Regions from separate parts of the Heyndrickxia sporothermodurans genome, predicted to be linked through region 3. Evidence: riboswitches for the same ligand, from Rfam matches in the RefSeq annotation. Region 3 holds a riboswitch; each other region holds the start of a gene.
The links. Region 3 has a riboswitch for thiamine pyrophosphate ahead of thiW (energy coupling factor transporter S component ThiW). Riboswitches for the same ligand answer to the same signal wherever they lie in the genome.
Positions count from the first base shown of each region.

Region 1: another riboswitch for thiamine pyrophosphate. It lies ahead of thiT (energy-coupled thiamine transporter ThiT); the one in region 3 lies ahead of thiW (energy coupling factor transporter S component ThiW).
Region 2: another riboswitch for thiamine pyrophosphate. It lies ahead of B5V89_RS12370 (YkoF family thiamine/hydroxymethylpyrimidine-binding protein); the one in region 3 lies ahead of thiW (energy coupling factor transporter S component ThiW).

Region 1 is NZ_NAZB01000021.1:139,772-150,519, forward strand. Features, by position in the region: gene fumC (class II fumarate hydratase) at 1-1,265, opposite strand, end outside; gene B5V89_RS10605 (PBP1A family penicillin-binding protein) at 1,414-3,489, opposite strand; gene B5V89_RS10610 (universal stress protein) at 3,682-4,197, shown strand; gene thiT (energy-coupled thiamine transporter ThiT) at 4,230-4,805, opposite strand; TPP riboswitch at 4,941-5,045, opposite strand; gene B5V89_RS10620 (ATP-binding protein) at 5,256-6,362, shown strand; gene B5V89_RS10625 (LSm family protein) at 6,425-6,676, opposite strand; partial or broken gene B5V89_RS20715 (YjcZ family sporulation protein) at 6,878-6,955, opposite strand; gene B5V89_RS10635 (GDSL-type esterase/lipase family protein) at 7,041-7,685, opposite strand; gene B5V89_RS10640 (serine hydrolase) at 7,857-8,645, opposite strand; gene B5V89_RS10645 (ABC transporter ATP-binding protein) at 8,648-9,655, opposite strand; gene B5V89_RS10650 (C40 family peptidase) at 9,671-10,573, opposite strand.
Region 2 is NZ_NAZB01000025.1:196-10,943, forward strand. Features, by position in the region: partial or broken gene B5V89_RS12360 (helix-turn-helix domain-containing protein) at 1-133, shown strand, start outside; gene B5V89_RS12365 (amino acid permease) at 543-1,985, opposite strand; TPP riboswitch at 2,612-2,722, shown strand; gene B5V89_RS12370 (YkoF family thiamine/hydroxymethylpyrimidine-binding protein) at 2,819-3,412, shown strand; gene B5V89_RS12375 (ECF transporter S component) at 3,427-4,005, shown strand; gene B5V89_RS12380 (ABC transporter ATP-binding protein) at 4,011-5,669, shown strand; gene B5V89_RS12385 (energy-coupling factor transporter transmembrane component T family protein) at 5,644-6,399, shown strand; gene B5V89_RS12390 (cysteine hydrolase family protein) at 6,528-7,082, shown strand; gene B5V89_RS12395 (nicotinate phosphoribosyltransferase) at 7,105-8,571, shown strand; gene nadE (ammonia-dependent NAD(+) synthetase) at 8,596-9,423, shown strand; gene B5V89_RS12405 (AAA family ATPase) at 9,732-10,688, shown strand; gene B5V89_RS12410 (DUF58 domain-containing protein) at 10,691-10,748, shown strand, end outside.
Region 3 is NZ_NAZB01000019.1:325,255-336,002, forward strand. Features, by position in the region: gene B5V89_RS09310 (hypothetical protein) at 1-398, opposite strand, end outside; gene B5V89_RS09320 (hypothetical protein) at 908-1,387, opposite strand; gene B5V89_RS09325 (Dps family protein) at 1,541-1,990, opposite strand; gene B5V89_RS09330 (VanZ family protein) at 2,287-2,781, opposite strand; gene B5V89_RS09335 (amino acid ABC transporter ATP-binding protein) at 2,946-3,692, opposite strand; gene B5V89_RS09340 (amino acid ABC transporter permease) at 3,706-4,389, opposite strand; gene B5V89_RS09345 (amino acid ABC transporter substrate-binding protein) at 4,405-5,199, opposite strand; gene B5V89_RS09350 (hypothetical protein) at 5,367-5,552, shown strand; gene B5V89_RS20075 (hypothetical protein) at 5,722-5,886, shown strand; gene tenA (thiaminase II) at 5,973-6,662, opposite strand; gene thiE (thiamine phosphate synthase) at 6,702-7,307, opposite strand; gene thiM (hydroxyethylthiazole kinase) at 7,297-8,106, opposite strand; gene thiD (bifunctional hydroxymethylpyrimidine kinase/phosphomethylpyrimidine kinase) at 8,120-8,929, opposite strand; gene thiW (energy coupling factor transporter S component ThiW) at 8,898-9,419, opposite strand; TPP riboswitch at 9,533-9,633, opposite strand; TPP riboswitch at 9,693-9,795, opposite strand; RNA gene ssrS (6S RNA) at 9,947-10,142, opposite strand; gene B5V89_RS09385 (ABC transporter permease) at 10,262-10,748, opposite strand, start outside.

The DNA.
Region 1 (10,748 bases), on a different contig from region 3:
ATTTCAGCTGCTTTCTCATAGCCTATATAAGGATTTAATGCTGTTACGAGCATTAAAGAACGATTTACATTTTCTTCGATTACCTCTTTATTCGGTTCAATGCCTACAGCACAATTCGTATTAAACGAAATTAGACTATCAGCTAATAAGTTAACGGATTGCAGAAAATTGTATATAATCACTGGTTTAAAGACGTTTAACTCAAAATTCCCCTGACTTGCGGCAAAACCAATCGTAGCATCATTACCAAATACTTGCGTTGCAACCATTGTTAATGCCTCACTTTGTGTAGGGTTAACTTTCCCTGGCATGATTGAACTTCCTGGTTCATTCGCCGGGATGCTAATCTCGCCAATCCCACTCCTTGGACCACTTGCAAGCCATCTCACATCATTAGCTATCTTCATAACATCTGCGGCTAAAGCCTTCAATGCGCCGTGGACATGAACGATTTCATCATGACTAGTCAATGCATGAAATTTATTATTAGATGAACGGAATGGAAATCCTGTTAGGTTCTTTAATTCCTGTGCAACTTTCTCACCAAAAGTAGGATCCGCATTTATTCCGGTACCAACAGCAGTACCGCCTATTGCCAAATTTAATAGATGTTCAGCACTTTCATGAATCATTTTTTTACTTTTTTCCAGCATTGCTCTCCAACCGCTAATTTCTTGACCAAGTGTTAAAGGTGTTGCATCTTGTAAATGTGTTCGACCAATTTTAATAATGTCCATAAATTCATTTTCTTTTTGTAAAAATGTGTCTGTTAATTTATTTATTGCTGGTATTAGTTTTTCTTGAATAACACTATATGCTGCAATATGCATTGCAGTTGGAAAGGTATCGTTTGAACTTTGGGACATATTGATATCATCATTTGGATGAATATGTTCCTTCGATTCATTTTTTTGTAAGATCTCATTTGCCCTTCTAGCAATTACTTCATTTACGTTCATATTCGATTGGGTTCCACTTCCTGTTTGCCAAACAACAAGCGGAAAATGATCATCGAAACGACCTTCTAACACCTCGTCACAAGCTTCTACTATTGCCTGTTTCTTCGCATCCGATAGCTTTCCTAAATTATGATTGGCAACTGCTGCAGCTTTTTTTAATTGTACAAAGGCTCGAATGACCTCCATTGGCATTTTTTCTGAGCCAATTTTAAAGTTTTCTTTGCTTCGCTGTGTTTGTGCTCCCCAATATTTGTCAACAGGGACTTTCATTTCACCAAGTGTATCTTTTTCGATTCGGAATTGCATTTTACCACTCCTTATCTCAATATACTTTTATTTTCCCATAAATTCAAAAAATCTTCATGCTTAATGCATTACTCTCATCATTATGTACTTTTTTTAAAAAATAAAAAAGCAATTCCAAAAAGGAACTGCTAATTAATAAGTTTGGAGGTTATTCTCCTTTGAATTGTTTCAGTTTATCTTTTATTTTCTCTTCGAGGATTTTCCATTTGCTTTTTCCATCTTCTAGTTTTTCTTTGAGTTTTTCTGTACCTTGTTTCAACTTTTCATTTAGTTCTTTTGCTTTTGTTTTAAACGGGTGGTCTGACTCATATTTTTTTTGCATTTGGCTATTGATCGATTCCGTTTCAAATTTTTCTGCTTTCGTGTATTTTAACGTATTTTGCATAATTGATTGAAAAACGGGAACCACGCCTTGTGCACTTAACCCATATAAATAATGCTCCCGATCGGTTTTATCATAGCCGATCCAAACAGCACCGACAAGATTAGGGGTATAACCGACAAACCATTGGTCAGCCGTTCCGTCAATATTATTAAAAGGAACTTGTGTTGATCCCGTCTTACCGGCAATTTGATAACCTGAAACATTAGCACCTTTACCTGTCCCAGTTTCCATCACGTTTAAAAGCATTGATGTCATTTCATTGGCCGTTTTCTTATCCGTAACTTTTGTTACTTTCGGTTTTCTTTCAACAATGATTTTCCCTGTTGGTCCAACAATTTTAGTAATGATATGCCCATCTTCACGTTTTCCTTCATTGGCGAAAGCCGAATATGCTTCTGCCATTTGTAAAGGGGATACCCCTTTTCTTAAACCTCCAAGTGCAATGCTTAAATTTCGATCTTTATCTGTTAATGGAATACCGAATCTCTTAACGGCATCCATTCCTTTATCAATACCAATCTCATTTAATAACCAAACGGCCGGAATATTAATCGAGTTTTCGATCGCTTTATACATTGGTACTTCACCTTGATATTGGCCATTATAATTTTTCGGTGAATAATTATGACCAAATGTCATTTTTTCATCCTTTAACATTGAATCAGGCTTGTATCCTTCCTCTAAAGCTGGTGTATACACCGCTAAAGGTTTAAAGGTCGATCCGGGTGATCGTTTTAATTGTGTCGCGCGATTAAATCCTCGAAAAACCTTTTCCCCTCTACCGCCGACTAACCCACGAATCCCACCGGTTTTTGGATCAAGTAGTATTGACCCGCTTTGGACGATCTGTCCTCCTCTTCCTTGAGGAAAGTTATAATTATTGTTATATACATTTTCCAATGCAGATTGGATATTTTGGTCCATTTCTGTATAAATTCGATAGCCACGCGTCATAATCTCATCTTGCGTCAATCCGAATTTCTCAGTTGCTTCTGCTAATACCGCATCAACATAATAAGGATATTTACCTTTCATTGGATCTTTCTGTTGATCATTAAGAACTAATTGTTCCTTTTTAGCGTCGTCGAATTGTTTTTTCGTGATGTAGCCATATTGTTTCATTGCCCCAAGAACGACATTTCTGCGCTTAATCGTTCGATCCATATGATAATAAGGATCAAGTGCAGATGGCGCATTTACAATTCCAGCAAGTGCAGCGGCTTCACTAAGATTAATATCTTCTACATCTTTACCAAAATATCGTTGGGCCGCTTTTTGAACTCCCCATGCACCATGTCCAAAATAAACTTGATTTAAATACATTTCTAAAATATCGTCTTTAGTGTATTTTTTTTCAATTTCAATGGCTAAAAATAATTCTTCGATTTTCCGTTTAAATGTTCTTTCATCCGATAGCAAAGCATTTTTCGTTAGCTGTTGGGTAATTGTACTTCCGCCCGCTGTTATCCCGCCGGCAGTTATATTTTTAAAGAGTGCGCTCGTTATTCCTTTCACATCGAATCCACCATGTTGGTAAAAACGATGGTCTTCAATAGCAACAATTGCATCTTTTAAATGTTGGGGCATTTTTTTAATCGAGACGCCTTCTGTTCGGTTTGCGGAAATTTTGCTTGCGACATCTCCGTCTTTATCGTAAATAACAGTCGATTGTGCTAAGCCCTTTTTCAAAGACTCAACATTTGCCGTTGCTGCAAAATATCCAAAAAAGGCAAGAAACGCTAATAGGGTTACTGATCCTCCTAGAATAATTATTTGATTCATATGTGCCTTTTTCCAAAATTTCTTTACAGCTCCACGAAATCGCTGTAACCATTCCATACTTTTCCCTGCCTTCAATTAGTTAAAATTGATACTACCTATTTCTAACGTAAAGCATATTATGTTAGGTAAGAAAAATCAATGAAAATTATTTTACTTTGTAATGTTTTTGTAATATAAGTCATTCGTTTGTTTGTTATTTGCACTGAATAAAGGGTATATAAGAAGTAATATAAATAGGAGCTGATGAATATGTATAAACATATTTTAGTTTGCTTTGATGACTCAGACGGCAGTAGAAAAGCATTGGAAATAGCAGCGGATTTATATTTATTAAATCAAGAATGCCAATTAAGTGTTGTCCAAGTAATAAATGGAACGACTTATTCGATAGACACGCCACTACCTGAAGATAGTTTAGGCAAGTCAGGATATACTGCGATCCCGCGTTCAGATGGTGGTGTATATGTCACACACCTTCCACTTGAACATTCAATTCAAGAAAATACAAAACATTTTATACAGGATGATGACCCCGATCTTCGAGCGGAAGTCACGGAGATTTTACAATCTAGAGGAATCTCTTTTCATTTTGATACGCTTTATGGAAAGACATCCGACAATATATGTGAATACGCGAATTCCAATCAAATAGACTTAATTGTCGTAGGTCAAAGTGAAGAAGGGATTTTCAAGCGGATTTTTCTAGGCAGCACGGAGGAAAATATTATTAAAAATACAACTAAAGATGTGCTAGTCGTTAAGTAATTAAAGGGTACTTAGCAAAGTACCCTTTAACTTTATTTTTTGATTTGGACAAGTCTTGGAGCAATAAATAAGATCATGACAACAAGTACTGAGCTTAAGACAAAATTGATCGACATATATGTTCCATTATAAATCAATGAATATAATGCAACCGGTTGTCCTTTCGGTGCATACGAACCGAAAAAGACAATACCTGTGTAGAAATGGGCAAGGAAACGTAATAAACTACCAAGAAAAACACCTAAGACAGTGTATGTAGTCCATTTTCCGATATTTCCATTTTCTATAGATGTTTTGATTTGCTTTGCAAAAATACCTGCTAAACCAATCACTGTAAAGGCGACAAAATAGTCGACAATCCCTTGTACCGGATGATAAAATACTGAAAATCCTGTTACAACTTGTAGCGTACCTAATATAAATCCAGTTAACAACCCGCCTTTTAAGCCCCAACGATAAGCCATTAAAAATATCGGTATCATAGCTAATGAAACGGATCCGCCTTCTGGCCAAATAGCCTTACAAATAAATGCTGAAACAAGGTCAAGCAAGTAAGCAAGTGCTCCGAGAACAGCAACTTCTACTAAAAACAATGTTTTTTTATTCATCTTATATTCCCTTCCTTTCTTTTCGTCTGAAGAGTGACTATGAAGGCTCGGAGGGAATGTAAAAACAACTGTATTGCGTTTTTTACACAAAAAAAGCAATACAGGACGGTTTAAGGAAATCGCTGCATTGCTTTCTATTCCATCAAACCACAGTCCCTGCGCTAGCATTATCTAACAGGTTCATAGGGTCAGAACTCATACGTTCACTCTCAGCCGATTTAGGCTCCCCTTGTGGGATTATATTTATTTAATAATACTAATTAACTATACTATTTTTTAATACCGTTTACAACTGATTTATCCATATTCTTAAAGATATTTATATGCTATTTTATGAAACTATAAGTACATTTATATAACTTTAACTTGGTATTATTTAAATATTTTGATATATTTTAGATGAAGAAATTTTTGCTAATTGTTATTTTGAAGAAAAGGGAGGTGAAAAAAATGATACCGCTTAGACAAGATATCGTTGCATTTTTTGATAAAAATATTGATAAAATTGTTGCGATTTGGAATGAACAATTGATAAACTCCAAGTCAAATCCTTTAAAATCCAAATTTTTCAATAAAGATACTTGTCATGATTTTCTTATTCAATCATTGTCAATATCGAAGGAAAAATTGGAGCACTTTTTAAAATCCCTTGCATCTAACTTTGCTAAAGAAAAACTTGATCAAAATATTGATTTAGGTGAAGTTACATATAATTTAAGTATTGGTAAATCAATAACTACTAAGTTTTTATACAATAATTATTTAAATGTAAACGATGTCAATGCCTATATTGACAAAATTAATTATGCTTTTGACAAATTATTGTTTTATGTTGTTACATATTATTCAAATGTTAAAGATCAAATCATTGATAAAAAAAATGAATACATAAATACAACACATCATGAACGTTTAACACTTTTAGGACAAATGACATCTAGCTTCGTTCATGAATTTCGTAATCCATTAACTTCTATTCATGGATTTGTGCAATTATTGCGTTCTGAAAATCCACAATTGCCTTATTTGGATATTATCTCTAACGAAATTGAGCAATTAAAATTTAATATCTCTCAATTTCTTATGCTATCAAAAAAAGAAATTGTGTCAATTGAAATGACCTCTTTTTCATTAAATGATTTAATTGAAGAAGTCTTATCCTTTTTGTATCCTCGTATTTTAGAAGTAAATGTTGATATCCAAAAACATTATTTGCATGAAATTAGCATTCATGGCTTTAAAGATGAAATAAGACAGGTACTTATTAATATTATTTTTAATGCGGTTGATGTACTGAAAAGCGTGAAGAATCCGATTATCCAAATTGAATTGGATATTACTGAAAACTCCGTTATTATAGACATAAGTAATAACGGACCAAAAATACCGGAAGAAATGGTTGACACTATTTTCGAGCCTTTCGTTACAACGAAGAAGAGCGGAACAGGGCTTGGTTTGTATGTTTCCAAAAATATACTTGAAAAACACGGTGGAACTTTAACTTGTCAATCTAATGACGATTGGACAACTTTTACAATAATCTTTCCAATATTATAAAAGGATGTATTCGTTGAAAAAGACTCCCTTTAAAATAGGAGTCTTTTTCAAAAGACAACGGCCTACCAGAAAAACCAAGGAAGAAGCGCTAAGCCAACTATGGCACCAAGTGCGACACCCCAGCCAAAGCCGCCCCAGCCCCAACCCCAACCATAACCGTATCCTCCATAATTCCTTTGTGGGAGTGGGCGTAAATAAACCATTCGATTATCAACTCGATGAATGATTCCTCTGTGCACTCTTCCATCACGCGTTCTTATTTCAACGGGCTTTCCAATATTTCTTGAACAAATATGGTAATGTGAAGCAGACATGTACTATTCACCTCCAAATATCCTTCCACACCATTTTATGGTCAAGTCACTTAATTGGAGTGGGACAATGGAGTAGGTTAAACGTTTGATTATATATAGAAAAGCGAAAGCGCCTTGGTCAGCCCCGACAAGCAAATGTTTTTCTTTTCTTAAAATAGGAAAAGTCCAGTCTTAAAAAAGACCGGACTTCTTTATTTTAACCTAATAAACATATGCTGCTCCTACAATGATAAGTAAGATGAACAATACTACGATTAATGCAAATCCTCGGCCTGCACCCCAGCCGACACCGTAGCCATATCCACCTACTGGATAACCACAACCGCCATACCACATAAGCTTCTCACCTCCTTTTCAAGTGAATTTATCCATCTTGTTCTCCTCTAATAGAGTCATAGCCAATTTCATGTAGCCGATTTGCAATTTCAATATGTCCTAAATGGTTTGGATATAAATTGTCACTAGTACACCAATTGTCCAATTTATCTTGTAAATGTTGCTGGAGATTTATCGTTTTTAAACATCGTCGATTTGCCCTACATTCAATATAGCGATTTATACGCTGTACCCATTTATCTGCTAAAGGATCATTAGGATACGGATTGTGCAAACCGAGAATAATAAGCATGTAGTTATCTTCTTGTTCCTCTTTCAAATCGCGTATCCCACGAATGATGTCATCAATTGTACTTCTACATTTTCTTGACTCATGAATAAACTCTTCTTCATTGCCCGTTTCATCATATTTTTTCTTTGCTGTTTGTAAATCTTGATGTCCGGCAGATAAAACAATCATGTCACTTTGTTTAATGCTTCTCATTATATTTGGATCACTCAATGATTGGAGGATATCATTGGCATGATTATTTGCCGCTGCTACATTTGTAACAAACACCCTTTCTCTTAAATTCCGTTCTGCAAGACGTGCATGTCGATGTACAAAACTTGGAGATAAAAATGGTGCACCATGCCCTGCACATAGTCCGTCACCGATCGCGAGATATCTCATGTCACCCCTCCCTACCCATCAAAAGATAAATCCTTATTTATATTTATTCAGCTCTTTATATGTGGTAACTGTCCATATTAAAAATGGGCTTTCGTCTATAAACGAGAAAACAATTTAGAAAATTACGAAATAAAATAGTGTATCATAAAATGATACACTATTCCTGTATTGTTATTGAATTAAATAGTCATATACAGCCTTGCCGGTCCGAGCAATAATTTGTTTTCCCTCATACTGATTTTCTAATTGATCGATTAATACTGCCATAAATACTTGATCGTCATTATGCCTAATAATTGCAACATCATGTTCAACACCGGGAATTTCCCCTGTTTTATTAGCAACAAATACATGATCCGAATCCATCATTGCAGGTAATTTATCTTGAAATTGCTGTCCAGAAAGGATATTCAATATTTCATACGTACTCTTTGAAGTAAGGAATTGATTTTCCACGATTTCTTTTAGGAATATTACCATATCGGATGCAGAAGTAACATTATCTAGCCCCATATCCCTGGCCACATAATCCATTAATCTTCTTTCTAGTCTTGTATGATTGCATCCTATTTGTTTATTAAAATAATTAATCGTTTCCTGACCGACTAGATCAATCATCATATTTGTTGCCGTATTATCCGAAACGATAATCATTAATGTCAAAAGGTCTTTAACGGATAAAAGAGTTCCTTCTGTTAAATATTGAATAACACCTGATCCTCCCACTTTATGCTCAGGTTTCACCTCTATTTTCTCTTCTAAATCAATTTTCCCTAACTCCGCTTGCTGAAATGCAGCCATAATAATCGGAATTTTTATTAAGCTAGCAGAAGACATTTCGCGTTTACTATTTTTACTAATTATCGTCTCTTCGTTTATTTCTACGACTATGCTTACAATGCCTAACGATTGTTCGATAATCCCATCGATTTGTTTTCTTAAGCTTGCTACACTTCTCATTATCATGATCCCTTCGTAAGTAGTGCTTCTTTATTCATTCCGGGGTGATTATTGTATAAGTGACAAGCGACAAAATGTTCTTCTTCTATTTCTCTCCACTCCGGAATTTTCGATTGGCATATATCACTTGCTGCGGGACATCTCGTTCTAAATACACACCCACTCGGAGGATTTATTGGACTTGGTATTTCTCCTTTTAAAATAATTCTTTCACGCTTATCTTCAATTTCCGGGTCGGGTATTGGGATGGCTGAAAGTAATGCCTGCGTATATGGATGAAGTGGATTTTTATATAAATTACTGCTACTTGTTAATTCAACTAAATGTCCAAGATACATGACACCTATGCGATCACTAATATGCTTGACCATTGATAAATCATGGGCAATGAATAGGAAAGTAAGCTTTTTCTCTTTCTGAAGCTTTTTTAATAGATTTACAACTTGAGCTTGAACGGAAACATCTAAAGCGGAAATCGGTTCATCGGCAATAATAAACTCCGGATCTAGCGCTAAAGATCTTGCAATACCTATGCGTTGGCGTTGCCCCCCACTAAATTCATGAGGGTAGCGATTTGCATGCTCACGATTTAAACCGACATCCTCTAAAAGTTCATAAACCCTTTGACGTCGTTCTTCTTTATTTTTAAATAACCCATGCACTTCCATTGGCTCGGAAATAATCTCTTGGACTGTTGAGCGTGGGTTTAACGATGCATATGGATCTTGAAAAATCATTTGTATTTTTCGATTGAAGGCAAGCTGTTCACTTTTATTTAATAGGTGAATATTTTTCCCTTTATATAAAACTTCACCTTCAGTTGGTTGATATAACCTCATTATTAATCTTCCAGTTGTTGACTTTCCGCAGCCGGATTCTCCAACTAGTCCGAAGGTTTCGCCTTCATTTATATGAAAACTAACATTATCAACTGCTTTTAACCGTGCTCCTTTTCCTACTTCAAAATGCTTCTTTACATGATTAATTTCTAAAACTTTGTTTCTCTCCATATGTATACCCCCAAACTAGATCCAATAGCGACGTGCTGCACAAAGTTCTTTCTCGTATGTTCCGGCTATTTCTTCTATTACGATTGATTTTCCCGTATTCGGTGAATGAATCATTTCCCCTTCTCCGTAATAAATAGCGACGTGATGAATATGTCCTTTTCCTTCTTCATAAGCGAAAAATAATAAATCTCCCGGTTGAATTTGTTGAAGATCTACATCTATGCCTCCATCTGCTTGCTCATGTGCATCTCTTGCAATTATATAGCCGGCAGCGTTACACATTGTATAGCTGAATCCGGAACAATCAAAACCAAATCCACTCATCCCTCCCCAAAGATACGGGAGTCCGATAAATTTTTCCGCTTCACGAATAATGAATTCCCCATTCTGTCTAGGAGCCTCATTTATTTTAAAAATATGAATATCTTCGTTTTTCAAATAAGCATAGCCTGAGGGAACTTTAACTTTACTATATTCCTCTAGTGTTTCCACTATTGGTAATTTCGTTTGATAACTGACTTCCATCCACTTGTTACCAGGTTTTTCGTAAAGGGTGGCAGTAGGTTGGCAAACAACGGCTACTTGATCGTAATTATTTTCTTCCTCTTCTTTTTTTCTTAATTGGTTCAACGGAATCCATCCGGGGTAGCCGCGATCATCCTTCTTACTTGATTGACTTGGAATAACACAGAATGCCCAATCACCGTCAATCTCTATTACTTGAGCTTCTTCACCTAGTAGAACTTGAGATTGCACAAGGTTGTCATTGCATAGATCTAGCTTTGTTTCATAAGTTAATGAATTTAGCCATTTTGGGATATCTACTGGATTTGTAATGGCATCCACATCTATTTTTCTCGCTGAATCTTTCGATGTCCATAATGTTGCAACTGCTACATTTATTTGATATAGTTCCATATTCCCCTCCGTAGGTTTGCTTAATTTGAGGAAAAAACCTTATCAACTGATACGCATGATAAGGTTTCTTCCAAGTTTCAATAATCTACCACTCCATTTATTCAATGGTTGTTTTCGTAAAATTGTGTTTCGCGAGCTGAACATTGACCGTTCCTTTCCGCTACAGGCACTTGCT
Region 2 (10,748 bases), on a different contig from region 3:
TTTAATCTATACTGATTGGTCAATAGAACGAATTGCGGAACAATGTGGAATTTCGCAACTTTCCTATTATTGTAGACTTTTTAAAAAACAAGTGGGGATAACACCGAATCAATATAGAAAAAGTAAAAAATGATACGAAAATATTTAGTCGGAAAATGAAGTTCATAATTTAACAACATAATTCTTGAAGATATAGTATTATGGACAAAATTTATTGAAAATGGATAGAAAAGGAGATAGCCTATATGAAGCAAATCCAGCTTATTATATTTGATATGGATGGTTTATTATTCGATACCGAAATCCTATCATATCGATTGTTAAGATAACAGAGCCGAACAACTAATAAAAGAATTATCATATAGTCGATGCAATGCATAACAACAATAAACTTTATTCAAAACGCCCTAGACCTTGATCGGCTTCTTGCCTCTCAAAGTCTAGGGCGTTAGGACAGGCTAATTACCAACATTGAATAACCTGTTTTTTACAAAGGTTATGTTTACCACGGCATTTTTATACAAAAATGCCTATACAGTAGTTCACTTAAACTCATCCATATCAATCTTACATTCCTTCAAAGGAACCACTTTTGTTTTCTTAATAAATTTAAATCCTAACCACATAACGATAAATAATGGGATACCGAGATAAGCGGCGATCAGATCCATCCAATTTATTTTATCACCAAGAAATGCTTGATAGTCTTGGGCTAGTATGACAACTAATCCAACGACAAAAGCGAGAATTGGACCGAACGGATATAGTTTTGCACGGTATGGAAGCTTTTCAAGTGCATGTCCTTGAGCGATATAAGCCTTCCTAAACCGATAATGACTGGCAGCAATACCGAGCCAAAAAATGAAACCAGTAATCCCTGCAGCGTTTAACAGCCACATGTAAATCGCTCCATCACCAAAAGCTGATGCTAGAAATGCGAGCATTCCCACTAAAGTTGTCGCAATAAGAGCGGCGACTGGAACTCCACGCTTATTTAATTTACCAAAAAACCTAGGAGCTTGTCCTTCTTTTGCCAAAGCATATAAAATTCTTGTAGATGCATAAAGACTTGAGTTTCCAGCTGATAGAACGGCTGTTAAGATGACTGCATTCATTAATGATGCGGCAAATGCGAGTCCGGCCTTTTTGAACACTAACGTAAACGGACTGACCATGATGTCTTCGCTTTGCAGGGTTTTTGTTGTATAAGGAATAATTAAACCTATAACGAGAATTGCAAGTACATAAAATAAAAGAATTCTCCAAAATACACTTTTGATTGCTTTAGGCACATTTTCTCTCGGATTTTCACTTTCACCTGCAGCTACACCGACAATTTCTGTTCCTTGAAAAGAAAATCCTGCGGTAAGAAACACACCAATAACTGCTAGTAGGCCACCGTGAAAGGGAGCGTCCCCAATTGAGAAGTTTTTAAAGCCAATGGCATCGCCTTTCATAATACCTAAAATCATTAAAATACCTACGATAATGAAAATAATGATGGTAGCAACTTTAATGAAAGAGAACCAATACTCACCCTCGCCATAGCCTTTAACAGAGAGAATATTCAGTCCAAAAATAATCAAGATAAAAAGTCCGCTCCATAACCATGATGGACTATCTGGGAACCAAAATTTCATGACTAATGTTGATGCGGAAAGTTCTGCCGCAAGTGTGATCGCCCAGCTGTACCAATAGTTCCACCCTAATGCAAATCCAAGTGCTGGATCAATAAAGCGGGTAGCATAGGTGCTAAATGCCCCACTTGTTGGCATGAAAGAAGCTAGTTCACCAAGGCTCGTCATAATAAAATACACCATGACACCAATTATCATATAGGCAAGCAGTGCGCCGCCTGGTCCTGCTTGGTAAATAGCAGATCCGCTTCCTAGAAACAGCCCGGTACCAATGGATCCACCTAATGAAATCATCGTCAAATGTCGTGCTTTTAAACTACGTTGTAATCCTCCATTTTGATTCTCCATCTATATAAACCCTCCGTAATCCATTCATACCCTTAAAATAACCATGTTTAAACTAATGGCTTTGTTTAAAGTTCAATCTTGATTTAGACGTCTTGTTGATTGGAGCGGAAGGTGCGAGACTCCTGCGGGAAAAACGGTATACGGGAGACCCCTCAGGCGCGATAAGCGCCGAGGAGTTCGAAAAGCATAGGCGGCTTGCTTATCGACGTACGAACTGGAGGGCAGCGACTGAGATAAAGGAATCACGATGAGTCCTAAAGGACGAATCGATGATGACTTATCGTAGGGAGGTGACCGGAAGTTCGCTAGTCGATAGCCGCCGGAGCTAAACAGGCTCCCGAACCGCCCGCGGAAAGCGAGCACCTGCAGCGGAAATCAACTTCGAATAAAATTAATGGATATTTATAAATAAAAAATTATATTAATAACTATATAAAGATATCATAAACCGGAAAGAATGGAAATAGAAAGTTGTATATTTTATCACTTTGTTGAATGAAATTGCATTATGGATATTTTCCTAGAATAGTTTGGTATGCTGAGAATAAACAAATAATGCTAAAGTAACTTTACACATGATTTTTTGTCATGTATGATAAGGGCGAATAATAAAACTGCATATGACCTATCTACACTAGGGGTGCTGAAAAAGCTGAGATGTGAACGTGGAAGTGCGTTCCGATCCCTTATTACCCGATCTAGATAATACTAGCGTGGGGAAGTGTAGTAGTATTGGTGTAGAATCATTCATTGATTTGCATCTATTCGTATACTACTGCATCTTCCAAGAGATGCAGTTTTTTTATTCTCCAAAAAAAGAGAGGAGAATGGTTATGACAGAAGTATGTGGAACAAGTAGAATTGTAGGTTTTCGTTTTTCCCTTTATCCGATGGCGGATGAATTTGTAGATATTATTTTATCTACGCTTCAACGGGTCGACACCACTAAAGTATGGGTGAAAACGGATGATATTAGTACAGTAATCCGTGGGAAAATGGAGCATGTGTTTGACGTTGCAAAAGCTATCTATTTAATTGCGGCTAATACTGAAAAACATGTTGTCTTAAATGGAACATTTTCAATTGGATGCCCGGGAGATTTAGATGGAGATGTGTATATGTCCGAGGACGATGTTCGGATGAATGAAGACAGAGTAAAAAATATTCATATTGAAGCGCCTACACAATTTGCGTTATATCCGATGAATAATGAAAACTATATGCAAATCATTGCAGATGTTGTGGATATCGCCAAACAACAAAACACATTTACTGGAGGAATTCACTATGCCAGCAGATTGGACGGCGATGCGCATGATGTGTTTACAACACTCGAGCATGCATTTAATTATACTCAGGAAAAAGTTAAGCACGTAACAATGACAGTCAATATTTCGGCGAATAGTCCTTCGAGGAAAAAGAAATAAGGAGGGAAAAAGTGATGTCTAAATGGAGTCTGCGGGAAATTGTTGTGATGTCAGTGTTAGGAATTGTCTTTGCCATCGTATATTTATTATTTACCCAAGTAGGGAATATTTTCTTTGGGTTAGTCGGACCGATCGGTTATGAACCGATATTTGGGATATGGTTTATCGTTTCTATCATTGTTGCAAATATTATTCGCAAGCCAGGTGCAGCGGTTTTGGCGGAAACGATCGCCGCATTTGTGGAAATTTTAATAGGGAATGCAGTTGGTCCAAGACTATTAATCTCTGGAATGATCCAAGGTTTAGGGGCTGAGGTTGTGTTTGCCGCAACTGGCTGGAAGCGTTATTCAACATGGGTGTTAATGCTTGCCGGAGTTGGTTCAGCGATATTTAGTTTTGCTTGGGGGTATTTTATCTCTGGATTTGCAACACTATCACCATCGTATGTTTTATCCATGCTAGCGATACGAATGGTTTCTGGTGCGCTCCTTGCGGGATTATTAGGTAAGTATATAAGTGAAGGATTGGCAAAAACAGGAGTGCTTAATGGAATGCCATTAGGCAAAGAGATGAAAAAGAGAAAAGTAGCGTGATTGAAATGGAGATACGGGAACCTTTATTAGAAGTTAGGAATCTTTCATTATCTTATGAGGAGCAATCGATTATAAACAATATCTCCTTTTCCATAAATAAAGGTGAAAAACTTCTATTATTAGGACCAAGTGGCTCCGGCAAAAGTTCGTTAGCACTTTGTTTAAACGGGCTGATTCCAAATTCAATTGAAGGGGACAGGACTGGGAGTATTAAATATGCTGGGAAAGAGATTCAGTCTTATAAACCAGGACAATTAAGCAGCCGAATTGGCGTCGTATTTCAAGATCCTGATTCCCAATTTTGTATGCTCACTGTAGAGGATGAAATCGCATTCGGCTTAGAAAATATAAAATTACCTAAAGAAGAAATGATACGAAAAATAGAATGGTCTCTTTCATTAGTTGGTTTAGAGAAGTATAGACAAGCTCATATTTCTACCCTATCAGGTGGAATGAAGCAAAAGCTGGCACTTGCATGTGTGATGGCAATGGAACCCGAATTGATGATTTTAGATGAACCTACTGCTTTGCTCGATCCGGTGGCAACAAAAGATTTTGCTGAAACGATTGATAGATTGCAAAGAGAAATGAATTTTTCTCTCATCGTCATAGAGCATAAACTTGATTATTGGGTTCCTTTTATTGATCGCACCCTTGTTTTTACACAATCCGGACAACTAATGTACGATGGTTCATTGAAAAAAGGATTGGTTCATCATTTTGATGATATGAAAGATCTTGGAATATGCCTCCCAAAGGTGACACTATTCGGTCAACAGGTGCGAGAAAACTTTTATCCATTAACAGTGGATGAATTAATGGAAGAGTTAGATGAGGTAGACACTTCTTTTCCATTACAGGCAGTAAATGATTTCCCAACACCGCCGTTAATCCAAATGAAACACGTTTCCTTTTCCCGGGGGGAGAAACAAATTTTAAAAAATATCCATTTATCAATAAATAAGGGTGAATGGACAGCGATTGTAGGTCCGAATGGTGCGGGTAAATCTACATTAACTTTGATGTTGGCGGGACTTCTTAAGGAACAGCAAGGGGAGATTTTCTATGGGAATAAATTGTTCAAGGATTTGGATGAAAAGGTGAGGTTGGATTCAATTGGTTACGTTTTTCAAAATCCGGAGCATCAATTTATAGCGGATACGGTATTTGATGAAGTAGCCTTTGGTCCAAGAATGAAAAAAGTAGAAGATATCGATTCTAAGGTAGCTAATATTCTTTCAGATTTTCGTTTACTTCGGTTAAAGGATCATAATCCCTTCATATTAAGTCAAGGGCAAAAGCGGCGCTTAAGTGTAGCTACGATGCTAGTGGATGAACGGGAATTCCTTATATTAGATGAGCCAACCTTTGGGCAGGATGAGAAAGCGACGAATGAAATGATGAAAATTATTCAATCGAGAGTGAACATTGGGATGACGGCGTTGATGGTGACTCATGATATGGAAATTGTGGCGAAATTTGCTCATCAAGTCATCGTTCTTTTCGAAGGGGAAGTAGTGTTTCAAGGAACACCTCATGAGCTATTTTTAGAAAATAGTGAAATTGTGGAGAAAGCAAACCTTGAAAATCCATTATTATATTCAATTTGGAATACATATGGGATAAGGGGTGAACCAATTGCGGCTTCAGTTACTAAATCCTAGTATAAAAGCAATTGTCGTTTTGGTCTCTGTTGTCCTTTTAGCTTTTGTATTTGACCCTTTAACTCCGTTGCTTTACTTGTCTTTTACGGTCTTAATCACATTTCTTTTTGGTAAAGTAGGGATGAAAAAATGGTGTATACGATTTGTACCGTTTTTTATCATTGCCTTTGGGTATGTGTGGACAACAACAATATTTTCGAATCCACCAAGTAATACTAGTTTCGTCACTTATGCTAAATTAGGTCCTTTTGAGATTACTGATTACGGACTGAATACTGGACTGGCACTTGGATTACGTGTTCTTTGTTTTGCTGCCTTGTCTTTAATGTTTATATTAACAACAGATACAACTAAATTTATGTTAAGTCTGATTCAACAATGTAAACTTCCCCCTAAGCTTGCCTACGGAATTTTAGCAGGCTATCAGTTTTTACCTTTATTAAAGGATGAATTTACGATTATTAGAAATGCCCATCGAATTCGAGGCGTTCATTGGGAGAAAGGGATAAAAGGGAGAATACAGCTTTTAAAAAAATACACCATTCCACTTTTAGCAAGTGCGATACGAAAAGCAGAGCGAACAGCAATTGCAATGGAATCAAAGGGATTCACGGGAAGCAGGGATCGAACTTTCTATCATGAGTTGAAGGTTAGTGGAAAAGATATGCTGTTTTTTCTTTTAATGGTGGGTATATTCATCATTTCTAAATACGTTTCTGAAACGATTTAGATCTTAAAAAAACATCCATTAATTGCTGTTTAAAATGATTACGGTAATTAAATGGGTGTTTTATTTTCACTTATTTTAAGAATTTATAGTACAATAGTGTCGAGATTGCCAATAAGGGGTGTTTTGTGATGACTAGAAAAGCATTAATTAATATTGATTATACATACGATTTTATTGCAGATGATGGTAAATTAACGTGTGGGAAACCAGGTCAAGACATTGAAAATATAATTATCCAGCTAACAAGCGATTTTATACTTTCCGGTGATTATGTTGTTTTTGCGATCGATTGTCATCAAAAAGAAGACACACTCCATCCGGAGGCAAAGCTGTTTCCACCGCATAATATAGTAGGAACACAGGGGCGTCAATTATTCGGAGCTTTACAGGGTTTGTATGAACAACATAAAAATGACGAAAATGTACACTATATGGATAAAACACGTTATAGTGCATTTGCCGGAACGGATTTGGATATAAAGCTAAGAGAACGTGGAATTGAAGAACTACATTTATGTGGCGTTTGTACGGATATTTGTGTATTGCATACGGCTGTAGATGCTTATAATAAAGGATACAAAATAGTTGTTCATGGGAACGCTGTGGCGAGCTTTAATGATACAGGCCATCAATGGGCATTAGAACATTTTAAAAATACATTGGGTGCGAAGGTACTCTTTTAGGGTAAATAAGGAGTGGGGTTAAATGGTAAAGTTATATAAGGACGACGGTTTTGCACTGCATACGGATTTATATCAAATCAATATGGCAAAAACATATTGGGATGACGGTATTCATGAACGAAAAGCGGTATTTGAAGTTTTTTTCAGGAAGCTTCCTTTCGACAATGGGTATGCAGTATATGCGGGGTTAGAACGAATTGTTGAATACTTACGTGATTTTCATTTTTCTGAAACAGATATTCAATATTTACGTGAAGAATTGAACTATGATGAGGAATTTTTACAATATTTAAGTGAAATGCGCTTTACAGGAACCGTTCGGTCGATGAAAGAGGGGGAAATCGTTTTTGACAGTGAACCTTTAATTCATGTGGAAGCACCTTTGGCACAAGCGCAAATAATTGAAACCGCCTTGCTTAATATTGTGAATTACCAAACATTGATTGCAACGAAAGCAGCGAGAATTAAAAATGTAGTTGGTGACCAAATATTAATGGAATTTGGTACGCGCAGAGCACATGAAATGGATGCTGCTGTGTGGGGAACAAGAGCTGCCTACATCGGCGGGTTTGATTCAACAAGTAATGTTCGAGCGGGTAAACGATTTGGAATCCCTGTTTCAGGTACCCATGCCCATGCGATGGTACAAGCATATCGTGATGATTATACAGCTTTTCATAAATATGCAGAAAGCCATCGGGATTGTGTATTCTTAGTGGATACATATGATACGTTGAAATCGGGTGTCCCAGCAGCTATACGAGTTGCAAAAGAATTAGGGAATAAAATTAATTTTATTGGTATTCGATTAGATAGCGGAGACATGGCGTTTTTATCAAAAGCAGCACGAAAAATGTTAGACCAAGCAGGGTTCCCAGACGCGAAAATTGTCGCATCAAGCGACTTAGATGAGTATACAATCCTCCATATGAAGTCCCAAGGAGCCAAAATTGATATGTGGGGAGTAGGGACAAAGTTAATCACTGCTTTCGAGCAGCCGGCATTAGGCGCGGTTTATAAAATGGTTTCCATTGAAGATGAAAATGGAGTGATGCAAGATACCATTAAAATTTCATCAAATGCGCAAAAAGTGACGACACCTGGTTTAAAAAAGGTTTATCGAATTATTAATACAAATACGAATAAATCTGAAGGTGACTATATTGCAATGCAGGATGAAGATCCACAATCTCAAGAAAAGCTAAAAATGTTCCATCCCGTGCACACATATATAAGTAAAACTGTAACTGATTTTGAAGCGAAAGATTTACAACATGATATTTTTGTAAATGGGGAATTAGTCTATCGATTACCGGAATTAAAAGAAATACAAGGCTACACGAAAGAAAGCTTAGGATTACTCTGGGAAGAATACAAACGCTCACTTAATCCCCACGAATATCCAGTTGATCTTAGCCAAAAATGTTGGGATAACAAAATTAAAAATATTGAGGACGTTCGTGAAAAGATTGCCCATATGAAAAAATAAAAAAGATAATGGAGGTAATGCGAAGTGGATGAGCTACAAAGAAGAATCATTGAAAACATGAAAGTGAGTCCTACAATCGATGCCCATGAGGAAATCCGAAAGAGTGTAGATTTCCTTAAAAATTATTTATCGAAATATCCCTTTTTTAAAGGATTTGTTTTAGGTATATCAGGGGGCCAGGATTCTACTTTAACAGGAAAACTAGCGCAACTAGCGATTGATGAGATGCGTAAAGAAACTGGGAATAATGAATATAAATTTATTGCTGTTCGGCTTCCGTACGGTGTTCAAAAGGATGCAGCAGATGTGGAGGATGCAATTACATTTATTAACCCCACTAAAGCTATAACAGTAAACATTAAAGCTGCTGTCGATGCAAGTGAAGCTTCATTGAAAGCAGCAGGCATTATCTTATCTGATTTTGCAAAAGGTAATGAAAAAGCAAGAGAGCGGATGAAAGCACAGTATAGTATTGCCGCCATGGAAAATTGCGTTGTTCTTGGTACCGATCATTCAGCTGAAAACCTTACAGGATTTTATACAAAATATGGAGACGGCGGAGCGGATCTCGTACCTATCTTTCGCTTAAATAAGCGTCAAGGTAGAATGCTGCTCAAAGAACTAGGATGCCCAGAGCATTTATACTTAAAGACACCAACAGCTGACCTTGAAGATGAACGGCCGCAATTGTCAGACGAAAGTGCATTAGGCGTCACCTATGACGAAATTGATAATTACCTAGAAGGAAAAAAGGTTTCAGAGCAAGCACAACAAACCATTGAAAAACTATATCAAAAATCCGAACATAAACGACACATGCCAATCACAATATTTGATGATTTTTGGAAATAAAAAAGAGTCCTAAGGGGCTCTTTTTTTATTATATTAGGTTCTTTTAAAAATTGTTTTTTAAACGTATTAAAAGCACAGAGTGGAGCGGAGCGACGAGGAGGCTCATCGCCAGCCCCGCAGAAAGCAAGTGCCTGCAGCGGAAAGGAACGGACCATTGTTTATTCTCAAAACCCTATAAAAAAAAGGAAAAAGTCTAGGAATTTTTTCGTTCAACTCTTTTTCTTCATCCCAATTCATAGTATGCTAAAAATAATAAGAAATTTTAAAATTTTCCAGACTACATTGATAGAGATAATAGGGGGATTCGAATGAAAGATACCATTTTTCATCCAAAATTAAAGCAAGTTATAAATAATATCGAAAAAGTAATGATTGGGAAATCAGATGTGGCGGAACTCAGTCTTGTTGCGTTATTAGCTGAAGGGCATGTTTTATTAGAAGATGTTCCAGGGGTTGGAAAAACAATGATGGTAAGAGCATTGGCCAAATCAGTAAATGCCAACTTTAAGAGAATCCAATTTACACCAGACTTATTGCCTTCCGATGTGATCGGAGTATCAATATATAATCCGAAAGAATTTGAATTCCAATATAGACCAGGTCCAATTATGGGAAATATTATTCTCGCTGATGAGATAAACCGTACATCTCCGAAAACACAATCCGCTTTACTTGAGGGAATGGAGGAGAGCAGTGTCACAGTAGACGGAAATACAAGACAATTGGAGCGACCGTTTTTCGTTATGGCAACACAAAACCCGATTGAATATGAAGGTACATACCCTTTACCAGAGGCTCAGTTAGATCGTTTTCTTTTAAAAATGAAAATGGGGTATCCAAATATAAATGAAGAAATAGATATATTAGATAGAACACAAAAACAAGCACCGATTGACCGTTTAGACTCGGTAATTACTCTTTCCGAATTAGTGGAATTACAAGATGAAGTAAAAGAAGTGTATGTCGATCAAACACTTAAACAATATATTGTAGAACTAGCACATTACACTAGGAATCATACGAATGTTTACCTAGGGGTAAGTCCTCGTGGATCAATCGCATTAATGAAAGCATCACAAGCTTATGCTTTATTACATGGCCGAGATTTCATTATTCCTGACGACGTACAATATTTAGCCCCATTCGTGTTTTCGCATCGAATTATTGTTAAATCCGAGGTTAAATATGGCGGCAAAACAGCAGAAGATATTGTAAAAGAAGTAATTAAATTTGTACAGGTTCCCGTTCAAAGGGCAGTGAGATAATGATGAAAACAAAATTAAAAACATGGGGGAAACTAATTCTTCTTCTTATTTTTATTCTAT
Region 3 (10,748 bases):
CAACCATGATAATTAAATACGTGTAAAACCTTATTAAGATGTTCGTAAAATGTCGCACCTATCGTGCATATTAGAAGATATAAAAGTACCCAATAACCTTTTATATTATATTTGTCATAGACATAGACAAATATATACGCAAATGGAGCATAGAGAATATATGTAATCAAGTCAAATAACTCATATTTTTCGGTATCCATGACAGTATACAAATCAAGTTTTGAAATCGCTAATAAATAATCGGAGATCCTTGCAACTGTAGTTCCAAATAACATTATTAGTATCGTTATACTTAATGGAAAACGTTTCGGTAAGAATAATATTATGGCGTATGAAATAACAATTGAAATAACAATACACCATTCGTTTTGATCAAATTTTTGTGGAAATGGTAGCATTTATTTTTCTATCCCTTCTAATTTTAATTGTTTTTGAAAGAACAATAATAAAATGTAAACAATGGATAGAATGACTAGCTGTATAATAAAGGACCCCCAATAATGCCAATTTTCATAGGTTATTACTCCCCATATTTTTAACCAGTATTCCAAAACATAAAGTACTCCAGTAAATATAACCGTATAAATCCATTTATTTATTGGGGGTTCACTTCTCAATACCACATTGAAATACAATAGGTATAAAAAAGGGGTAACGATGACCACATAAATTCGGTAAATAATGAACAATGCTATATCATCACTAATTTTCCACAAACTTAAATTTACAGTAAGAAAAGAACTATAAGTTGTTATTAAAAATTCCAAAATCATAAAAGTAAAAAAATTTACCAGTGGATTAATTTTTCTCTTAAGCATAAAAAATGATAGAAGTAGAATGATTGCTGCGTCTATAAAAATGGAGAGTTCCATTTATATCATCCCTTAAATAATTTTTCTTTCTAGTACTAGTTATTTCTCCTCTGGCATACCATCATTTCCATTTTACATGTCCATTTATAAAATATAATAAGTATTAAAAGTAGAAACGGATCAACGATTGCGGAGATCCCTAAATTCCACCATCCATAATGAAAATAACCCCAAGGTTCAGGAAGTAAAGCTACCTTTTCATAAATTAAAATGAATACATACCAACAAATAAAATATATAATTCGCTTAAATAATCGAGATTGATTTGGATACCAATTTAGAAATATCAAATTAACCGGGGGAACGATTAATGCGATTGAAGGAATAGATGTCCATTCAATTTCTTTATCAAAATACCAATAACCTTGATATTTCACATCAACAAACAAATCCACCATCATTTGCAGCGATACTGTGAAACACCAGATATGGATAATCTGATTTAGGGAAAGTTTTTTGTTGGTAGTAAAAGCAATTGTATTAAAAAGGATAATCGCAATAATAAAGCCAATCATAGAAAACGTCCTTTTTAGTTTTAAATTAACCTTACTTTGTTGTTCTAGTAAATCATTATCTGCATAAAGCCAAAAAGTATTGGATGAAATATAATATTTTCATCCAATAACAGGATTAGTAATCCTCTTTTCTTTCCTTTTGCTAATTAATTATTATTCATAAGCAAGATAAGCGTTAAACATCCAAATATGCTTTTCAAATTTTCCTTGTAATTCGTTTAACAAATCAATTGTCGGTTGATCTTGTTGCTCTTCAGCTAACTTTCTTCCTGTTTCATTCAATTCTCTTACCATTTGCCCATAATCACTGATTAATTGAGAAATAAGCTCATTTTCCTTGTCATCCGCCTGTGCCTCAACAAGAGTCGTTTCTTCTAGAAATTTGCTCATTGTTGCTAATGGCTTTCCCCCAATTGCAAGAATTCTTTCTGCAAGTGTATCTATATCTGCTGCCATTTCGGTATATAATTCTTCAAATAATTTATGTAAGTGGAAAAAATGTCTTCCTTGTACAAACCAATGGTAGCGATGAAGTTTAATATACATTACAGAGAAATTAGATAATTCTTGATTTAAGAAATTGATTAATTTTTGATTAGACACGACAACTTCTCCTTTTTCCTATAGTTTCATTTATTTTCTCCTAAATAAAATTTTTTACCCAACATTACTTATTGTTGTTTTTTAAAATAATTAAAAGGCGATTTCTACATCGCCTTTTTATTGTTCTTTAGTATTCTATTTCTTCATAATCTTTTGGTTGTGGTAAAGGATTATTAGGCTGTCTTATGTTTGCCTTTGGTTTCGCCTTATTTTGATTCGGAGTAGAATTCTTTTTACTTTTACTCAAAATTACTCACCTCAATGTATATTCTTGAGTCCAATGATCTTTTTTATACTTACCGAATATTTGTAAATTCGGTGTGTCCTTTACTAAGGCTTTTAATATTCGTATAAACAAGCAAAAACACTAAGTAGCCTAGAACACCACCAATTGTATTTAAAATAATATCATCAACATCAAAACCGCCTACATGATAGGTTAGCTGGATCGATTCAACAATGACTGTGGTGAAAAATGATAAAAATAGAACCTTTAAAAATCCGTTCAATCGTTTAATTAATAAAGGAGCAAGAAAACCTAACGGCATAAAGGCAAGAACATTTCCGAATAGATTGGAAAACCAAATAGTAAAATTAAAATGGTCATAGTAATCAATATACATTTTTATTGTTTTAAATGGGATTATATTATAATTTTCTTGTGTTGCAGGTATCCGATATCGACCTAAGAAAAGAATGTATAACATATAGCAAAAATAAACGAAAAAAATAAGCCAAAAAATGATTTTAAGTATTTTTCTTACCTTTTTAAGATTAATGATTTGGAACATCTTTCTCCCCCAACATTCTCTATTACTAAAATGTATGTATCATTTACAAAATGATGCATTACCTATTATAGACGATTTTTTTCTCTTTTTTACACAAAATCGGTAATTACCATAAATTCTATTAAAAAAAGGCAATGATATGTATATCATCACCGCTGGGATTGTTACCTTACATTTACCTTATTTAAAAATTGCAAAAGACGAGGATTATTCGATTGTCCAAACACTTCATTAGGAGTGCCCTGTTCAACGACTATCCCTTGATCCATAAATATCACCTGATCGGCAACATCTCGTGCAAATTGCATTTCATGCGTGACAACTACCATAGTCATTCCTTCATTTGCTAAATCTTTCATAACTTTTAGCACTTCTCCAACAAGCTCAGGATCAAGGGCGGATGTTGGTTCATCAAATAATATGACTTCGGGATCCAACGCCATTGCTCGTGCAATCCCAACACGTTGCTGCTGTCCACCTGAAAGTTGATGTGGATACATGTCACCACGATCTTTTAGCCCTACTTTTTCTAACAATCCTAATGCTTTTTGCTTTGCTTCTGCCTTTGAACGTTTCAATACTGTAACTTGTCCTTCCATGATGTTTTCCAGTGCTGTCAAATGCGGAAACAAATTATACCCTTGAAAAACCATACCTGTTTGTTTGCGAATAGCCATTATTTCTTGAAGCTTTATCTTTCTATTTTCTTGAAATTCCAGTTTTCGATTTCCAATCGAAAGTGAACCTTTATCTGGAGTCTCCAATAGATTTAAACAACGAAGAAGAGTTGTTTTTCCTGAACCAGATGGTCCAATGATAACAGCAGTTTGCCCTTTTTCGATTGAAAGTGTAATCCCTTTTAAAACTTCTAAATCATGAAAACGTTTATGCAATTGTTGGATAGAAATCATTCTTCGTCCCCCACTATTTTGCTACCGTTCGATTATATCGCCTTTCAAGCATAGATTGACCAAACGATAACACAGTACTAAATAGTAAATAAATGAAAGCTACTTCTATATATAGCCAAAGCGGCTCATAAGTGGCAGCAACGATTTGCTGACTTTTTTGGAACATTTCAGTAACAGTTATCGTTGCAGCAAGTGACGTATCTTTCACTAAACTGATAAAAGAATTCCCTAAAGGTGGCAAGGATACACGCATTGCTTGTGGTAATATAATTCTTCTCATCGCTTGGGATTTCTTCATCCCTATTGAGTATGCTGCTTCCCATTGGCCTTTTGGAATAGATAAAATGGATGCCCGAAAAATTTCGGAACTATATGCTCCCACATTTAAGGTGAAGCCGATGATTGCTGCAGGAAACGGATCTAACGTAACCCCTAATTTAGGCAATCCATAAAAAAGGATAAACAATTGAACGAGTAAAGGGGTCCCTCTAAAAATCCATAAATAAAATTTAGCGAGTAAGATTAATGGTTTAATTGTAGAAATGCGAATAATCGCTATCAGAAATGCTAGTACCGTTCCTAATATAAATGTAATGATTGAAAGAGGAATAGTAAAATATATGCCTGCTTTTAGTATAGGAAAAAAGGAATCACGCAGGATTCCGAGTATTCGGATGGTAGATTCATCTGTGAACATCTTTAATCGATCCCTTTACTTCGACACATCTGTGCCAAACCATTTTTTTGAAATTTTCAAATAGGTACCATCTTTTTTCATATCTGCAAGTGCTCCGTTTACAGCCTTCACTAGTTCATCTGAATTTTTCCGAAAAAGAAAAGCATTACTCGTCGCATTTTTTTCTTCATAGACGACTTTTATAGGCAAATTGGGTTGGTGTTTTTTCAAATCTAAATAAGAAAGACTATCGTTTATTGTTGCGTCAATTCGTTTTGAAGTGATCAGATCAATTGATTGATTGAATCCATCTACAACCGTATTTGTTGCACCATGGTCTTCTGCAATTTTTCGATAATTACTATCTAATGACTGCCCTACTTTTTTTCCTTTTAAGTCATTTAACGTTTTTATGTCATGATTATCTTTTCCTACAATTAAAACAGCTTTCGAGACGATATATGGATCTGACATATCATATTTTTTCAATCGATCCGTTCGAACAGCTACTTCATTGGCAACTAAGTCATAACGTTTCGCATCTAACCCTGCAATCATACCGTCCCATTTTGTTTCAATATATTTAGGTTTTATCTTTAATCGTTTAAATACCTCATTTGCAATGTCGATATCAAAACCTGTAAGCTTTCCAGATTGGTCGTGATAGGTAAATGGTGAATAGGTCCCTTCCGTTCCAATGTTTACGACTCCTTTGTCTTTAATTTTGTCATAAAGGTTTTTTTGCTCGTTTTTATTATCATTGTTTGTCCCACAAGAACTTGTAATTATTGCAAAGGTTAAAATTATGAGTGTAAATAGTAATTTTTTCATCAAGCATCCCTCATTTTTGTATTTATCATTTATTCTCGTAGTTTTGCCCTATGCAAAAAGGGATATGCATCTTGCCTATTATGAAGTATGTTCAATCATTAATTTTACTTCTAAAAATCACACTTATTTTTGTTTGTACATATAATATGACAAGGAGGTGGTTAACAATGGTTCAATTGTTTTTAGCTACAATCGTTGCTGGATTTGCGTTACTTGGCTTAAGTCTGCTTGGAGTTGTTACGGGGACATTAGCTACAGTAGTTGAATTCATTGGAGCAGGTGCCGTTATTCTGTTCGCTATCGTCTTAATTGTTAAAGCAATTATGGCTTTACTAGGGAAACTGAATGTATAAACCTTTTCCTTCATAAAATATGGAGGGTGCCCAAGCTTCTTTTTATACGGACTTATCAATATATTTTTCATTACTTGAAAAAGTGGGATGTCCCACTTTTTTTTATCTTATTTAACTTACATACTTTTTTACATATCAAAGGAAAATAAATCAAAAGGAGGGACAAACTTTGGTTAATCAAAATTTCGAAAAATTTCATAAACTACAAGAAAAGCATAAGTCGAGTTATCTCGGAAAGGATACGGACCAAAAACAATTAAATCCAGATCCGGAATATAATAATCAATCAAATACCGATAAAGCAATTGGAGCAACAGGAAGAGAACTAAAATAAGCTAGGGGTTATCCCCTAGCTGTTTCATATCAATGTTAAACATAAATTCAACTTTTTTAACGAATAAAAATACATACAATACAACTTTATAATGGCCATTCTTCTTGGTGATAGACCATATCCCAGAACATATATTCAAAGCGAGATGTCATTTGAAAATGTTTCTCTAAGGATACCAGTTCATGTTCCCGAGTTCCTTCAGTTAATTGATTCATTAACTTGATTAACCAAAGGGCAACCGATCCAAACTCATCTGATGAATAAGTTTCTATCCAATGTGAATACGGATTTGATTTTATTTGATGGTGATGCTGTTTTTTTAAAAGCTTACCAATCTCCCAATAATCCCATGCACAAGGAAGCAAACAAGAAACTACTTCCGCTAATGACCCATTTAGTGATACGTTTACCATATAATTTGTATAAGCTAGATTTATAGGTGTTGGTTTTACCTGTTCTAATTCCTCTTCAGATATCCCAAATTCTTTAGCATATTTTCTATGCAAGTCCATTTCAAAATGTAGAATTGAGTGTAATGAGTGGGAAAATTTTTGCATTGTTTGTAAATCTTTTGCTTTTTGAGTACCTATTGCAAATAACTTCGAATACTCAATTAAATACACATAATCCTGTTTCATATAATAAGCAAAAAGTTCAATTGGTAAAGAGCCGTCACCAATACCTTGAACAAATGGATGTTGATGATTTTTATTCCAAATGGGTTGAGCATTTCTATATAATCGATCGGTAAATAGCTTCCCTTGCGTCATTGTCATATTCTCCCTCTCTATTTTGCACATTGCAAATTTATTTTTTTACTGAAAAAATTTTTTCGCTGCTTCCTTTGGGTTTTTTGCCTTCATAATTGCAGAAACTACCGCAATTCCAGAAAAATTTATTTCTTTTAATTGATGAAAATTATCTAATGTTATTCCTCCGATTGCTACAGCTGGTATATTTACAGAATCTTTAATTGCTTTTAAGGTTTCCATAGATAACACAGTTGCATCTTGTTTTGTTTTAGTTGGAAAAGCAGACCCTATTCCAATATAATCAGCTCCAATTTTTTCAGCTAATTGGGCCTGCTCGATTGTTTGCGTAGACACACCAATAATCATTGACTTGGGAACTATTCGCTTTAAGGCAGAAAGCGGTATATCGTCTTGACCAACATGTATACCATCAGCTCCTACCGCTAACGCAATATCTACACGATCATTTATAATTAGAGGCACTTGATAGCTTTTTAACAACGCTTTTAAATGTTTTGCTTTTTTATAAAATGTGAGTCCATCGCTATTCTTTTCACGAAGTTGAACGATGGTCACACCACCTTGCACAGCTTCTTCAACAATTGATAAAAGTTCGCCTATTGGGGTTCGTTCATCGGTAACTAAATAAAGATTGTAATTAACATTCATGAATTTTCACCTCTTTAGCAAAAACTTCCTCATTCATTCGATAGATTTCATCCATCAGCTTTATTTTATATGTTCCAATCCCTCCATCTGTTGCCAAGTGTTTCGTTGCACGTTCCCCTGAAAGTGACATAATTGACATTCCCGTGATGGCGGCACCTAAATAATCAGATGTTACGCCAGAAAAACTGCCTATGAGTGAAGTAGACATGCATCCTGTACCTGTTATTCTTGTTAATCTTTCATCCCCATTTGATAGATAATAGTTCTTACTTCCGTTTGATACAACGTCTACTTTGCCACTTATGCCAACAACACATTGGAATGTATTTGCAGCTTGCTGAGCTATTTCAATTGATGGTACAGAGCCATCAGCGGCATCGACTCCCTTTGTTCCACCTGTACCATTAATTAATGTATGTATTTCACTGCTATTCCCACGGATGATAGCCATCTTTACTTTTTCTAATAGTTCCATAGATCGTTCTGTTCGATAACTTGTTGCGCCAACACCGACAGGATCCAATATAACTGGAATTCCTTTCTTATTAGCAGCAATCCCTGCATGTAGCATGGATTCAAAAACAACATCATGAATCGTTCCTAAATTGATAATTAGTGCATCAGCTAGATGGATCATATCTTCTACCTCTTTAATCTCTGTCGCCATTACTGGTGAAGCTCCGATTGCAAGTGTGACATTAGCACAATCATTAATAGTTACCACATTTGTCATATGGTGAATAAGTGGTTTTTTTTCTTTTACTAATGAAATTAACCGTGTCATTTTTGAAATTTCCATTGGAATCCCTCCGCTATTTATTGTCTACTAGTCCAGCACGTTCATATAAATGGTAAAAATGATTTGTTGGACCATGTCCACTGCCAAGTTCTAAGCTATGTTGAATTGCTATTGTAATATAATCTTTTGCTTTCTTAACTGCACTCAACAGGGGTTCTTCCTGAGCAACAAAAGCGGTGATAGCTGAAGATAATGTACACCCTGTTCCATGAACATTTTTCGTATGAATTCTCTTCCCAGGCAACCATGTAAAGTGATGTCCGTCAAAAAATAAATCATTTGGATCCCCTTCTAAATGGCCACCCTTTAATAAAATTTTTTTGGCACCGAGTTCCTGTAATTTGAGGCAGGCAGTATACATGTCTTCAATCGTCCAAATTTTACTGTCTGTTAAACTTTCAGCCTCAGGTATATTAGGTGTAATTAATGTCACCATTGGAAGCAATTTTTCTTTTAACGCATCTATCGCATTTTGCTGTAATAAATGGTGACCACCTTTTGATATCATGACTGGATCGAGGATGATATGCTCTGTACGGTATATATTCAATTCCTTTGCAACCACATCAATATTTTCTTTTGTTCCGAGCATTCCAATTTTAACTGCATCAACATGAATGTCGTCGAAAATAGCAGATATTTGATCACTGATTATTTGTGAATCAATCATTTGTACAGATTTTACTTCCATTGTGTTTTGGGCGGTAACTGCAGTAATAACCGACATTCCAAACACACCTAAGGAAGAAAATGTTTTAATATCTGCTTGGATCCCAGCTCCACCTCCTGAATCAGATCCTGCGATTGTAAGTGCTGTTTTCATGAATGATTCCTCCAAACGTTTGATTTCGTAATAATACTTTCATTAAAAATATGGCAATTAGTGCTCCTGCAAAGGAACTAACTATAAATGAAGGGATAAATCCAAATAAAGCTACATTCTTTCCTAATAGTAGCCTTGCTACTGGATATGCTGCGAGTGCCCCAAGAATGCCAGTTCCAATAACTTCACCCGTAAACGCCCAACTAAGCTTTCTTGTTTTCATAAACAAATAGCCTGATAGAAATGCACCAATCATACTTCCGGGAAAAGCAAATAGGGAGCCGGTTCCTGTGAAATTTCGGATGATTGACACGATAAATGCTTGTGCAATTGAATAAAACGGACCCAATAGGATAGCGGTTAATACATTAGCCATATGTTGGATAGGGAAAATTTTTGCAAATCCCACTGGGATAAAAACGATATTACTTATTAAAGTAGTTATCGCAATAATAACTGCAGTTATCGTCATTTTTTTTAACTTATTCATCTTTACACACCTCCATCATTTGATTTTTGTGAGGAAGCTTTTCTTTCTCCAACAAAAAAACCGCCTTCCTCAATAGAAAGCGGCAATAACAACTGTAACTAGAAAATACAGAATAGCTATTTAGACCGCTTCCCTACGCCGGTATAATCCGGATCAGGTACAAAGGGTTTCAATCAATGATATCTCTCAGCCTATGGCTCCCCTAGCAGAAAAAATTATGAAATTGTACACAAAAAAGCCCATCGTAAGCAGTTAGATGGGCAGAATTGATTATATCTCTTACTCCCACTTCCTTACGCCAGCATAAACTGGATCAAGTTCAAAGGGTCCAGAACATCTCTGTCTCAGTCTTATTTAGACTCCCCTAGCGATAAAATTATTCATTTATGTATATGTTAGCATAAATTAGATAAAAAGAAAGGATAATTTTCCTTTTTAAAATTTGGTTCTTATTATATAATTCCATACATTATTCTCTGTATAAAAAAACCAGTTCCCGATTGGAAACTGATTTGGAAGTTGTCATTTATAAGGCCGCCTTTGCCGTATGAGTATTAAGAAAGTTTTAAACCACCACTCCTCAAAGTGGGTGTTTGCAGAAACGTTCTTGCTTGTCTTCCATGCCATGTAGGCGAAAGCTTGTCATTCCAGTTTCAATATAAAACTCCCTGTTACAGCTTAAAGGTTAAAACTTTATTATCAATACGTACAATGCAGCTTGTATTGTTATATTACTTTATTTTTATCATTTTTTCAAGTGAAATGATTTACTGGAATAATAAACTACCTCATTTTTATGAATTCCTTTGCAATATTATTTTGCAATTATTAAGGATGGTCGTCTAAATCCACTGACTTGTTTGATATCTGCGGTTATAATGTTTTTTTAATCCAACGGCTAAAAGTTGAAATGATACAATCGCAAACAGTAAGCATACTAATGGAATGAAAAGAACGAACTGATTTCCCCACAAATGATCCCTTGCCTGTCCTACTAAACCAGCCCATTCTTTCGTAATCGAATGATATAAAGTTGGTGAGGTTTCTAGCTTCGTTCCTCCTATAAAAATATTAAATAATGCTAATTGTCCCATCACAGTGATTGCGGTAACAATTTCGAGAACAAATAATATAACAATATCTTCTATTAAATGTGGAATGATGTGGCGCTTAATTATTTTCCATTTTGAAGACCCTGTCGTAATGGCGGCTTCAATAAAAGGCAAGCGATACACTTGTATCGTTTTTTCCCGAATCGATGCGGCTACACTCGGAAATCCGATTATGGTCGATACGATGATAAATAATACGATTAATGATATAGGCTTA